Regions from separate parts of the Mesorhizobium australafricanum genome, predicted to be linked through region 1. Evidence: predicted binding sites of a transcription regulator. Region 1 holds the regulator's gene; each other region holds the start of a gene.

The links. Region 1 encodes LexA, which represses DNA repair genes until DNA is damaged. Its sites were predicted from a motif close to TGTTCNNNNTGTGTTCNG; they were not measured.
Region 2: a site for LexA is predicted at 2,410-2,427, ahead of recA (recombinase RecA). Genes of this name have one in related genera too.
Region 3: a site for LexA is predicted at 2,201-2,218, ahead of dinB (DNA polymerase IV). Genes of this name have one in related genera too.

Annotation. Positions count from the first base shown of each region.
Region 1 is NZ_JAVIIT010000019.1:52,685-57,121, reverse strand. Features, by position in the region: gene gltX (glutamate--tRNA ligase) at 1-118, opposite strand, end outside; gene RFM98_RS26835 (ComEC/Rec2 family competence protein) at 222-2,696, shown strand; gene lexA (transcriptional repressor LexA) at 2,750-3,484, opposite strand; gene kynU (kynureninase) at 3,949-4,437, shown strand, end outside.
Region 2 is NZ_JAVIIT010000001.1:556,038-560,474, forward strand. Features, by position in the region: gene RFM98_RS02700 (TfoX/Sxy family protein) at 1-107, shown strand, start outside; gene RFM98_RS02705 (pseudouridine-5'-phosphate glycosidase) at 315-1,232, opposite strand; gene RFM98_RS02710 (carbohydrate kinase family protein) at 1,272-2,210, opposite strand; gene recA (recombinase RecA) at 2,486-3,583, shown strand; gene alaS (alanine--tRNA ligase) at 4,025-4,437, shown strand, end outside.
Region 3 is NZ_JAVIIT010000008.1:271,371-275,807, reverse strand. Features, by position in the region: gene RFM98_RS18150 (TadE/TadG family type IV pilus assembly protein) at 1-597, shown strand, start outside; gene RFM98_RS18145 (hypothetical protein) at 602-838, opposite strand; gene RFM98_RS18140 (polymerase) at 911-1,144, opposite strand; gene RFM98_RS18135 (cupin domain-containing protein) at 1,588-1,968, shown strand; gene dinB (DNA polymerase IV) at 2,286-3,548, shown strand; gene RFM98_RS18125 (SDR family oxidoreductase) at 3,722-4,426, shown strand.

The sequences.
Region 1 (4,437 bases):
GCATCGTGCCGTCGGTGTGCCTGGCATAGAGCCAGTTGAACAGCGCCGTGCGGGCCCCGCCAATATGCAGGTAGCCGGTGGGCGAGGGAGCAAAACGGGTGACGACCTTGTCGGACATGGAACTCTCGAAGAAGCACTGAAAAAATGCACGTTTCGCGCGGACTTCCACGCGACCGGCGTTCATGTAGCATAGGCGGTCTGGGGCGCAAGGGGCAGACCCGATGGCTAGACATGGCCGCGGCGCGGAGGAGGGCGAGGGAACGACAGCTGGCGTCAGCGAACGCCTGATGTTTGCTCCTGCCGCGCCTGCCGACGAGGCGTCGCGTTCACTTCCGGAACTCAGCCCACCAGCCGAGCTGCCGCGGCCCGATAGCGGTGCGCTGCAGCCAGCCTCGCCGGCAGGCACCGTCAGCCGGATCCGCAAACAGCTTGGCCGCGTTTCGCTTCCTGCACTGCGCCGAAGGATTGCCGTCGCCGCCGCGACCGAGCTCGATCGCGGCGTCGGCTTCCTGCTGGTGCCGGTCTTCCTGGCGGCCGGCGTCATCTATTACTTCTCGCTGACCACCGAGCCTGACCTATACAGGCCGCTTGCGGCGGTGGCTCTGATGGCCGTCTGCGCGGCGGTCTCGCGTTCCTGGCAGAGAACGCACCTTGTCTTCATGGCGAGCCTTTTCTGTGCGCTCGGCTTTCTCGCGGCCAAAGTCGAGACCTGGCGGATGGCTACGCCGATGCTGGGGTCCGAAATCCAGACGCGGCTGACCGGCCGCCTCGTCATCGCCGAAGCAATGGCCAATGGCCGCGTGCGGCTGACCATCGATCTCATTTCCACGGAGCGTCCGACACTGCGTTACGCACCGGACCGCGTCAGGCTTTCGGCGCGCAGGATCCCGCCCGACATGACGGCCGGGTCGATGCTGACCGGCTATGCCAAGCTGCTACCGCCGACGGGCCCGGTTCGGCCGGACAGCTACGACTTTTCCTTCGACAGCTATTTTGCCGGCATCGGCGGCAGCGGCTTTTTCCTGGGCGACCCAAAGCCGATTGCGCCGGCTCCGACTGTGCCAATGGGGGCACCATTCGGCGCACGCATTGCATCGGCCATAGAAAACGCGCGGGAGGGGATTGCCGATCACATCAGGAGCAGCATCGGTGGTTCCGAAGGCGAGATTGCAGCGGCCCTGATCGTCGGCGTGCGCGCCGGGATCCCGGAAGCAATCAACGAGTCGATGCGACGGACCGGCATCTACCACATCATCTCGATCTCCGGCCTGCACATGGCGCTGGTCGCCGGCACGATCATGTTCCTGCTGCGCGGCGCCTTCGCGCTGTTTCCGGACTTCTCGTCGCGCCGGCCGGTGAAGAAATATGCCGCTGGCATCGCGCTGGTCTCGATCGCCGCCTACCTCGTGATCTCCGGCATCGTGGTGGCGGCCGAGCGAAGCTTCATCATGCTGGCCGTCATGCTTGTCGCCGTGCTCTTCGACCGCGCGGCGCTGACGATGCGCAACCTGGCGATCTCGGCCATCGCCGTCATCCTGGTCTCGCCGCACGAAGTGGTAGGCCCAAGCTTCCAGATGTCCTTCGCCGCCACCGCCGCCCTGGTCGGCGCCTACGCCGGCTTTGCCGATTATCGCGCCGGTAAAGCGACCGCGCCGCCGGCAAGACGATCGTTCATCGGCTTCGTGTCGCGAAAACTGGCGGTTGGAGTGGGGGGCGCCGCCATGACGTCGCTCATCGCGGGCAGCGCAACATTGCTGTTCGCGATCTGGCACTTCCAGCGGGTGTCGCCGCTCAGCCTGCTGGCCAATCTGGCGGTCATGCCGATCGTCTCGCTGATCGTCATGCCGTTCGCCGTCTTGAGCGCGCTGGCCATGCCCTTCGGCTTCGACGGTCCTTTTCTCTATGTGATGGGCAAGGGCCTGACGGCGATGATCGCTATTTCGGCATGGATTTCCGAGCGCTCGCCGGTCGACGCAGTCGGGTTGATCTCGATCCAGTCGGTGCTGCTGGCGACGATCGCGCTGGTCATAGCGACCATGGCCACCACCTGGCTAAGGCTTGTCGCCGTCCCCTTCGCGCTCGCCGCCCTGCTGGCCATTCCGCATGTCCGCACGCCGGATGTGCTCATCTCCGAAGACGCGCATCTGGTGGCAATGCCGATCGGCAGCGGCGAGCTTGCCATCAACCGCGCCCGTTCCAACGAGTTCACCACCGACAATTGGAAACGGGCGCTGAAAGCCGAGGAAATCGTGCCGCCGGAGACATTCGCCAAGGATGCTCTCGACATCGCCGATCCCGTCGACCTGCCGCCTGGCTCGCCCTTCTACTGCACCGGCGACCTCTGCATCGGTCGGCATCCCTCCGGCGCGATCGTCGCGCTCGCCGAAAATCGCGACACCGCACGGCCGGCCTGCGGCTTTGCCGACCTTATCGTCATCAACGACGCCACGGCCTACAATCCCTGCCACGATCCGCATGTGCTTGTCGTCACCAAACGCCAGCTGGCGCGCGACGGCAGCGCCGCCGTGTTCTTCGATCCGCAATCGGCCACCGCGCGGCCCGCTATTCGCTACGCGGTCGAAAAGCCATACCGGCCCTGGCACGAGCAGCGGAAATACGCTCGCGAGGCGAGGGGCCTGCCGCCTTATGAAAAGCCTGAGAGGACGGGTGCCAAGCCCTCGCAACCGTCTCAGTAGATCGTAACGCAATTCCGAACGGAAAACCGCCGCGCACTTTTCCTGAAAATTGCTCAGTAGCGGCGGATAAGCCCGACGAGCTTGCCCTGGACCTTGACCCGGTCGGGCCCAAAGATGCGGGTTTCGTAGGCCGGGTTGGCGGCTTCGAGCGCGATCGAGGCGCCCTTGCGGCGGAAGCGCTTGAGCGTCGCTTCCTCATCGTCTACCAGCGCCACCACGATTTCGCCCGGGCTTGCCGTGTTGGCATTGCGGATGATGACGGTGTCGCCGTCGAAGATACCGGCCTCGATCATCGAGTCGCCCTTGACTTCCAGCGCATAGTGCTCGCCGCCCGTGATCATGTCCGGCGGCACCGTGATCGAATGCGTCTGGTGCTGGATGGCGTCGATCGGCACGCCGGCGGCAATGCGGCCCATCACCGGAATGGATACCGCCGAAACAGCGTCGTCATCATTGCTTGGCGTCGGCGCTCGCGAGGGCGTCGCCGGCTTGACCTGGCGGCTGAGATTGCCCTGGCCGCCCTGGATGACGCTTGGCGAAAACTTCTTCGCGGCATTCAGGCCCGGCGCGATCGAGTCGGGCAGCCGCAAGACTTCCAACGCGCGCGCCCGGTTCGGCAGCCGGCGAATGAAGCCGCGTTCTTCCAGCGCCGTGATCAGCCGATGGATACCGGACTTCGAGGCAAGGTCGAGCGCCTCCTTCATCTCGTCGAAGGATGGAGGAATCCCGCTCTCCTTCAGGCGTTCATGGATGAACATCAGGAGTTCATGTTGTTTGCGCGTCAGCATTGGCGGCCCCCACGGGTTCTGAAACCAGAATCGGAAAAACAAACCCAGAACAAACACTATCTGTTCCAGTTGTGTTCCGCAACCGTTTAAAGTTTAGTGAATTTGTTAAGGCTGGCGAAACAATGTTGCATCCGATGGTGCCCTGGCCGCCTTTAGCCGGGCGGTGACATTGATTCCGCTCGATTTTGCGGCCCGTGCTTAAGCTCAAACAAGAGGTGGCACCACCACGAAAGTGCCGGGCGAGATTCGCGCCGACTCCTCGGTGCGCGTGCTGCACCGTGAACGAAACGAACCCAAAATGCCAACCTCGGCGGTTTTCCGGTTCACAGTTTTCGCCGTCTATGGACCAGCTAACATAGGACGAAAGGTTCTTGCCCTGCCGCCGACGGTGATGAGACAACCGCCCTTGGCCGCCTGACGATGCAGTGCGAGCGGCGCCGGGTCGAAATGGAGGCGGTAGCACAATGAGGGGAATTCCTGATCTGGCCGAGATCGAGGCGATGGATGCCGCCGATCCGCTGCGCGCCATGCGCGGTCGCTTCGTCCTGCCGGAAGGCGTCATATACCTTGACGGCAATTCGCTGGGCGCTGCTTCGGTCAACGTCTTCAACGAGCTCGAGACGGCCGCGAAGCAGGAATGGGCGCAGGATCTCATCCGTGCCTGGAACACAGCCCGCTGGTTCGACATGCCTGTCGAGCTGGGCGACCGGCTCGGGCGTCTGATCGGCGCCGCGCCGGGCCAGAGCGTGGTGTGCGACACGACCTCGATCAACATCTACAAGGTCCTGCACGCGGCACTTGCAATGCGGCCCGAGCGCTCGGTGATCGTTGCCGAAGGCGACAGCTTCCCGACCGACCTCTACATGGCGGAAGGGGTGGCCTCGACGCGGCCGGGCACGGCGCTGCGGCTCGAAGGTGTCGATGCCCCGACGATCGAAGAGCTGGTCGACGAT
Region 2 (4,437 bases), on a different contig from region 1:
TGGCGATGCCCTATTGGAGTGTGCCCGACGAGGCCTTCGATGATCCCGATGAGATGGCGACGTGGGCGCGGCGGGCTTATGAGGCTGGGCGAAGGGCGGGGAAGTAATTTGACCTGCTGTTTAACGCTACGAAGGGTACGTCGAGGCCGCCCCCTCATCCGGCCGCTTCGCGGCCACCTTCTCCCCGTCGGGGAGAAGAGGCTGGCGCCGGCGCCGGCAAGCTCCTCTCCCCTCGGGGAGAGGTCGGATTGCCCCGAATTGCTCTTCGCAACTCGGCCTTGGCAATCCGGGTGAGGGGGCTTTCGCAGCGTGCCCTACAGCGCCTTGGCGATCTCCGCCGCCAGCCGCGCGTTGTTTTCGACCAGCGCGATATTGGTCTTCAAGCTGCGGCCGCCGGTGAGCTCCAGGATTTTCGACAGCAGGAAGGGCGTTACCGCCTTGCCGGTGACATTCTGCGCCCCGGCCGCTTTCTGCGCGGCCTGGATATAGCCGTCCATTTCGACAGCCGGGATCTCGTCATTCGCCGGCACCGGATTGGCGATCAGGATGCCGCCACCGAGACCCAGCGCCTGCCGCGTCCGGTAGAAATGCGCGATGTCCTCCGCCGCATGCAGCGTCAGCGGCACGCGGAAGGGCGATTGCCGCGACCAGAAGGCGGGCATTGTCTCGCAGCCATGGCCGATGACCGGCACGCCGCGCGTCTCCAGCACTTCCAGCGTCTTTTCGATGTCGAGGATCGCCTTGGCGCCAGCCGAGACGACGATGACCGGCGTGCGCGCCAGCTCGTCGAGATCGGCCGAGATGTCGAAGCTCTTCTCGGCGCCCTTGTGGACGCCGCCGATGCCGCCGGTGGCGAAGACCTTGATGCCGGCCATATGCGCGGCGATCATGGTCGCCGCAACGGTGGTGCCGCCGGTGCGCGCCTGCGCGACCGCAAAGCCGATATCGGCGCGCGACAGCTTCATGGCGTCGCCGGTCATGGCAAGCGATTCGCGCTCGCCGTCGGAGAGCCCGATCTTGATGCGGCCGTCGACCACGGCGATCGTCGCCGGAACCGCGCCGCCGTCGATGATGATCTGCTCGACCTTGGCCGCCATCGCGCCATTTTCGGGATAGGGCATGCCGTGGGTGATGATGGTGCTCTCCAGCGCCACCACCGGCCGGCCGGCGGCAAGCGCCTCCGCTACAGGCTGGTGGATGTCGATGAAGGGGCGGGCGGTCTCGGGTGACATGGCTGTCTCCGGTCAGGAGGAAGTGGATGCTTGGTGGCCCTATGCCACCTCCCGCGCCTCCGGCACAAGGGCAAGCGCCTGCGTGAAGTTGGCGCTCGTGAAGGACGGCACGGCCTCGGCGCTCTCGATGGCGAGCATCGCCGCGGCAAGGCCCTCACGCAGTGCGGTACGCAGCGGCAGTCCACGCAGCAAGGCGGCGACCGTTGCGCCGGTCAAGGCATCGCCGGCGCCGGTCACGTCGGCGACCTTGCGCGGCGCGGGCGGGTCGATCTGGAAGATGCCGGTGTCATCGAAGCCCAGCACCGGAGCACTGCCGGCCGTCACGACGCCGGCGTTCAGGCCGGCCTGCCTGAGTTGGCGGACAAGGGTTTGCCCGGAAGGCTCGACGCCGACCAGCGCGGCAGCTTCGCGGCGGTTCATGAAAAGCAGCGACAGATCGGCGAGCAGCGGCGCCAGGCGAACGACCTTGGCCGGCGAGACCGCGATGGCGAACACCGGCCGGTCGCCGGCAAGCGCCAGCAGCCGTTCCAGCGCCGCCGTCGGCAGGTTGGCGTCGCACAGGACGGCGTCGGCGGCGGCGATCGCCTCGCGCACCTTGGCGCGGCGGATCTGCTTGGGGAAAGCAAGATCATAGAGCGCCATGTCGGCCAGCCCGACGATCAATTCGCCGTCGCCGTCGATCAGCGCCGTATAGCTGGGCGTCGTGCGGTCGAGGAACACGACCGAGAGGTCCGTTATTCCGGCGCCGTCGATCGCCGAGGCGACCGTGTCGGCGGCCGCGTCGCCGCCGCGCACCGAAATCAGCGAGGCCGACACGCCGCGCTTCACCACGCTGCGCAGCGCATTGAAAACGACGCCGCCGACATCCTCGCGCATGATGCCAGGATTGGAGGCGGCGGGCACATACGTGCCCGAGACCTGGCCGCGCCGGTCGATATGCGCGCCGCCCAGCGCCAGGATTGTCGGGGATGTCGGCATGTGGTGACCTTGGTTGATCGTGCGGCTGCGCACACTAGGTTTCCTCTGGTCGCCTCGCAATCGGGTCGCGATTCGGACGGTCGGACGGCGAAGTCTCTTTTGAACCAGTGCTTCTGGTGGATACTAGTCCTGGTGAGACAAAAATAGAACAGACCGAGATATTGATTGTTTTTCAGGTATTTATTGCCCCTTGCCAAATGAGAACAAAAAAGGTACAAAACAGGCAGGGATCACGGATTGTCCGGCCTTCATTGACGACCAAGGGGTGATGTATCATGGCTCAGAATTCTTTGCGGCTTGTAGAGGATAAGGCAGTGGACAAATCAAAGGCTCTGGATGCGGCGCTGTCGCAGATCGAGCGCGCTTTCGGCAAGGGCTCGATCATGCGGCTCGGCGCCAATGAGCAGGTGGTCGAGATCGAAACCGTGCCGACGGGATCGCTCGGCCTCGACATCGCGCTCGGCGTCGGCGGCCTGCCGCGCGGCCGCATCATCGAAATCTACGGGCCGGAAAGCTCGGGCAAGACGACGCTGGCGCTGCACACGGTTGCGGAAGCGCAGAAAAAGGGCGGCATCTGCGCCTTCGTCGATGCCGAGCATGCACTCGATCCGGTCTATGCCCGCAAGCTTGGGGTCGATCTCGAGAACCTTTTGATCTCGCAGCCCGACACCGGCGAGCAGGCACTGGAGATCTGCGACACGCTGGTGCGCTCCGGTGCCATCGACGTGCTGGTGGTCGATTCGGTGGCAGCACTTACGCCGCGCGCCGAAATCGAAGGCGAGATGGGCGATTCGCTGCCTGGCCTGCAGGCTCGCCTGATGAGCCAGGCGCTGCGCAAGCTGACCGCCTCGATCTCGCGCTCCAACACCATGGTCATCTTCATCAACCAGATCCGCATGAAGATCGGCGTCATGTTCGGTTCGCCCGAAACCACCACTGGCGGCAACGCGCTGAAATTCTATGCCTCGGTGCGCCTTGACATCCGCCGCATCGGCTCGGTCAAGGACCGCGACGAGGTCGTCGGCAACCAGACCCGCGTCAAGGTGGTGAAGAACAAGCTCGCCCCGCCCTTCAAGGTGGTTGAATTCGACATCATGTATGGCGAGGGCGTGTCGAAGACCGGCGAGCTGATCGATCTCGGCGTCAAGGCCGGTGTCATCGAGAAGTCGGGCGCCTGGTTCTCCTATAACTCGCAGCGCCTCGGCCAGGGCCGCGAGAACGCCAAGCTGTTCTTGCGCGACAATCCCGACATGGCGCGAGAAGTCGAGTTGGCGCTGCGTCAGAACGCCGGGCTGATCGCCGAGAAATTCCTCGAGAACGGCGGCTCCGAAGGTGGCGATGACGGTTTTGAGGACGAAGCCGGCGCTGTGTAGGGCCGGTTGGTTCCAGGAGGGTTGCGCCATGGTTCCTGTCCGGAATCGAGCCAAGGCAATTAGTCGGCTTGGCCGGAGTTCGGCCATAATCCTGGTTTATCGTCTTATGCTTATGTAATTGAGTTCTTGAGTATTGCGTACCAAAACCGCCGGCCTCCGTGCCGGCGGTTTTGCGTTTTGGGGGCGGCGCTGAGCTGCCGCTCGTCGGCTGATCGGCCCAAAGCGCGTCACGCTGCAATGAATCCAGGTGATGCGCTTTGCGTCTTTTGTTTATGCATGTCGTTTTCCCAAAACCGCTTGCGCACTTTTGGGCGAGATGCCTGTTTCCGTGTTTCTGGACAGGGCCAAGAGCTACGGCTAAAAGGCCCATCTATCTTCTGAAACACGAAAGCCCATCAGCCGCCGGCAGCGCCGGCGGTTCTCGCGAAAAGGCAGTACGCAATGAGTGGCGTGAACGACATCCGGTCGACATTCCTCGACTACTTCCGCAAGGAGGGTCACGAGATCGTCGCCTCCAGCCCGCTGGTGCCGCGCAACGATCCGACGCTGATGTTCACCAATGCCGGCATGGTGCAGTTCAAGAACGTCTTCACCGGTCTGGAGAAGCGTCCCTATTCGCGGGCCTCGACCGCGCAGAAGAGCGTGCGCGCCGGCGGCAAGCACAACGACCTCGACAATGTCGGCTACACCGCGCGGCATCTCACCTTCTTCGAGATGCTCGGCAATTTCTCGTTCGGCGACTATTTCAAGGAGCGCGCGATCGAGCTTGCGTGGAACCTGATCACCAAGGGTTTCGGCCTCAAGAAGGACAAGCTGCTCGTCACCGTCTATCACACCGACGACGAGGCGGCGGC
Region 3 (4,437 bases), on a different contig from region 1:
ACCCTCTCTTGCGGCGCGCCGCACGAGAACGAGTATGCCTCGTTCGATCCGCTGGCCGACGTCGTTCCTCCCGCCTACACGCTCTGCCTGCCGGTGCCCAACGGCAAGACGATAACGCTCTCGCCGGGCACCTATTGCGACAAGACCTTGTCGGGAAAGATCACCCTCAATCCGGGCACCTACATCCTGCGCAACGTCACCATAAAGCCCGGCGGCAACGGCAGCCTGAGCGGCCAGGGCGTGACGATCTTCCTGATGGAGAACTCGCAGCTCTACATCAATGCCAACGAGCAGGTGAACCTCTCGCCGCCGACCGGCAGCCCTTACGCCGGCATCACCATCTACCAGGCGCGCGGCAACACGCAGGCGCTGACGCTGAACGGTGGATCCGGCTCGCTGGTGAGCGGTTTCATCTACGCCCCGGACGCCGCCATCACCTACACCGGAAATTCAGACATGAACGCCCAGGGCAGTTGCCTGCGGCTGGTCGGCGACACTGTCGCGATGACGGGGAACTCCGCGGTGAAGTCGGACTGCACGGCCGAACTTGGAAACCGGGAGATGTATGCGGGACGGATGATCACCCTGGCGAGGTGAGAAATCACAGCTCGTCCACGATATCCGCGCCGGCTTGCTCGTCGAAGAGCACCGCGCAGCCCCGATTGAGCGCAACCAGCGTCAAGGCGTTGGCCGCATCTTCGTCCGACGAGATGAAATCTCCGGTCAGCACGCGCAGTTCCTCGACAGCCTTCGACATCGGCACGAGGCGCCCGGCAGAACGGTCGCTCGCGCAGGCGTCGATGACGCACAGAAGATCGATAAGTTCGAAGTTATCCATGACGGCCTCCGCCGGCGCCATCCCTTCGCTCAATCAACGGCGTGAGGCGCCGACTGGTTCCCGCGGCCGACTTCACCCGGGCGGCCTGGCGGGCGCGAGCCCGAGATCGAAGCGGGCCGGCAGGCATGGCTCGAGGCAGGCCTTGCGCAACGATCCGGTCGCGATCGGGTCGACGGGCAGAAGGATCACCATCCTGGCCCCGCGCTCGGGCCAGAGCGGCCTGCCGAAGACGAAGAAGACGCCGCCGACAAGGCCTGCCAGAAGCAGCGTGGCAAACAGGTTCGCGATCATCTTGCCGGGTTGCACGGCCAGCAACTCCAGAGCGGTTCCAGGGAAAGGAGTGCCCGCCATATCGCAGGAATGGCGGGCACACCGTGGTCAACCGCCGATGAAGGGACTTTGTCCGGCGGCTTGCTAGCCAATGAATTGATGCCGCTGTTGTTGCCTGGAAATCGACGCCTCGGGCCTCTGCGTTCGACGGGTGAGACTTCAGTCCGAACAAGGCCCGGGACCGTCGCCCGATGCCTGGAACAATCGCTTTCGGCCGCCGTTGCCCGGAATCGAAATCGGCGAACCGCTGCAAGTATTGCTCGCCCGGCCCGACCAGTTTCAGACCGGGCCGCGACACCCGGCAAACCCTCGGGACCGCCCTGATTATATTAGAAATTCCTCATAATAAGGCGTATGAATACGGTCGCGGTCGCCGACGATCGCAACGTCAGGCTCCGCTTCACTCATGGGAGGAAACCATGGCCGAAGTCGCAACGAAAGTGACAAAATTCGAATCCAAATCGCACAACAATCCCGACGAGGTCCGGGCGCCCGCCAAGACGCGTGTCGAAATCGTCCGGCTGCCGGGCTATACGCTCGGGCGGATGAACATGCAGCCGGGCTGGAAATGGTCCGAATGCGTGAAGCCGGTGGTCAAGACCGACAGCTGCCAGGTCTCGCATGTCGGCTATGTCGTGTCCGGATCGATCACCGTGCGGCTGAACGACGGCACGCAAAAGACCTTCGAGGCCGGCACTTCCTACACCATCCCGCCCGGCCATGACGCCTGGGTGGAAGGCAACCAGCCGTTCCAGTGCATCGAGGTGCTGAGCGCCGAACAATACGCCAAGCCGGCATAGCGCAAACGTCGCCCCTGGAGTTGAGACGGCGCAAGCGATCAGTGGGGTTGTCTTGTAAAGCCCCCGGCACTCCCTAGGCGGGAACGGGTCGCCACGCGGCGCCCCTTTGTCGCCTGCAGCAACATCTCCCCAGGGGAGATTATGCGCGCCACTGGTGCACCATCTGTGGGTGTATCTTCTGGTTGTGGAAACTTGCACGTTGAACGGTGGCGGCTTGACAGAGAACTTCTTTTGTTCTCTTTATGTTCTGTCAATTCCCCTTACAATAGATGCAGCTAATGCTGCAATGCCACACAAATGGGCCATGGGAGCGCGCGATGGCCGCCACAAGCACCACCGCGGCCGCCACCATCCTGCATGCCGATCTCGACGCCTTCTATGCCTCGGTCGAGCAATTGCTCGACCCGTCGCTGCGCGGCAAGCCGATCGCCGTCGGCGGCGGCGTGGTGCTGGCCGCCTCCTATGAAGCCAAGGTCTTTGGCGTGCGCGGTGGCATGCCAGGCCGCAAGGCGCGCGCGCTCTGCCCGCAGCTCATCTTCGTCGGCGGCCATTTTTCCGAGTACCAGCGCCTCGGCGACGCCGCGATCAAGGTGCTCGACGATTTCACGCCGGTGGTCGAGCGGATCTCGATCGACGAGGCGTTCGCCGACGTCGCCGGCTGCACGCATCTGTTTGGCCCTCCGCAAGAGATCGCGCGGAAAATCCGCCAGCGCGTGAAGGCCGAGCTCGGCCTGCCGATCTCGATCGGCGTGGCGCGGACAAAGCATCTCGCCAAGATCGCCTCGCAGGTGGCCAAGCCCGACGGGCTGGTGGTGGTCGAGCCCGGCACCGAGCTCGCCTTCCTGCACGACCTGCCTGTCACGCTGATGTGGGGGGTCGGTCCGGCGACGAAAGCGCGGCTCGCCGAGATCGGCGTCGAGACCATCGGGCAGCTGGCGCGCACGCATAGCGGCGCGCTGGAGCGGCTGATCGGCCATGCCGCCGGCCAGAAGCTGGCGGCGCTTGCCTGGAACCGCGATCCGCGCCGGCTGGAGACGCATCGCCGCGCGCATTCCGCCGGCGCGCAATCGGCGCTGGGCAGGAAGCCGGCGGTGCCGCGCGTCTTCGTGCCGACGCTGCTGCATCTGGCCGATCGTGTGGCGAGCCGCCTGCGCGCCAAGGATCGGCCGGGGCGCACGGTGACGGTGCGCGTGCGCTTCGCCGATCTGCGCGCCGTCACCCGCTCGGTGACGCTGGAGCAGCCGATCCAGGCGACAGCAATGCTGGCCGAAATCGCCGAGGAGCTGGTGCGCGGCGTGCTTCTCGCCCATCCGGGCGAGCGGGACATCTCGCTGCTCGCCATCTCGGTCTCGCATCTGGAGGAACATGCCGAGCTGCAGCTCGAACTGCCGCTCGGCCTCGCCGACGAGAAACGGAAGCCCGGCAGCCGCAAGGGGCTGGCCCGCTTCGGCGCCGACCGCGCCATCGACAAGATCCGCCAGCGTTTCGGCAAGGAGGCGGTCGGCTATGGCACCGTGGCCCTGGAGGGCGCACGCTCGGTGCCGGACGGGTTCCGGGAGCTGGCCGAGAAGGAACTGTGAGGAGCGGAGCGCTTAATCTCCCCCCTTTGCGGGTCCCGCAAGGGGGGAGATTAAGCGCTCGTCCGCTTTCGCCAATCGCCGATGTTGTGGCGCAATCCAATCCGGTTCATCCCCTGCCCTCCGCATGCTAACAGGGTCGCTTTCAACCTTAACAGCCGGGATGGATCAAGCACATGGCAGGTGAAAAAGTAGCTCTGGTGACGGCGGGCGGCAGCGGCATGGGGGCCGCGGCGGCGAAGCGCCTGGCGGCGGACGGGTTCAAGGTCGGCGTGCTGTCCTCCTCCGGCAAGGGCGAGGCGCTGGGCGCGGCGCTCGGCGGCTTCGGCGTCACCGGCTCCAACCAGTCGAACGACGATCTGAAGCGCCTCACCGACGGCGCGATTGCGCGCTGGGGCCGCATCGACGTGCTGGTCAACAGCGCCGGGCACGGGCCGCGCGCGCAGATCATCGAGATCAGCGACGAGGATTGGCACAAGGGCATCGACACCTATTTCCTCAACGCCGTGCGGCCGACCCGGCTGGTGACGCCGGTGATGCAAAGCCAAAAATCGGGCGTCATCATCAACATCTCGACCGCCTGGGCGTTCGAGCCGAGCGCGATGTTCCCGACCTCGGCCGTGGCGCGCGCCGGGCTTGCCGCCTACACCAAGATCTTCGCCGACACCTATGCCGCCGACAACATCCGCATGAACAATGTGCTGCCCGGCTGGATCGACAGCCTGCCGGCGACCGAAGAGCGGCGCGGCAGCGTGCCGATGCAGCGCTACGGCACATCGGAAGAGATCGCCGCGACGATCTCCTTCCTCGCCTCCGATGGGGCTGCCTACATCACCGGGCAGAACATCCGCGTCGACGGCGGCATCACAAGGGCGGTGTGAGATTAGGAAGC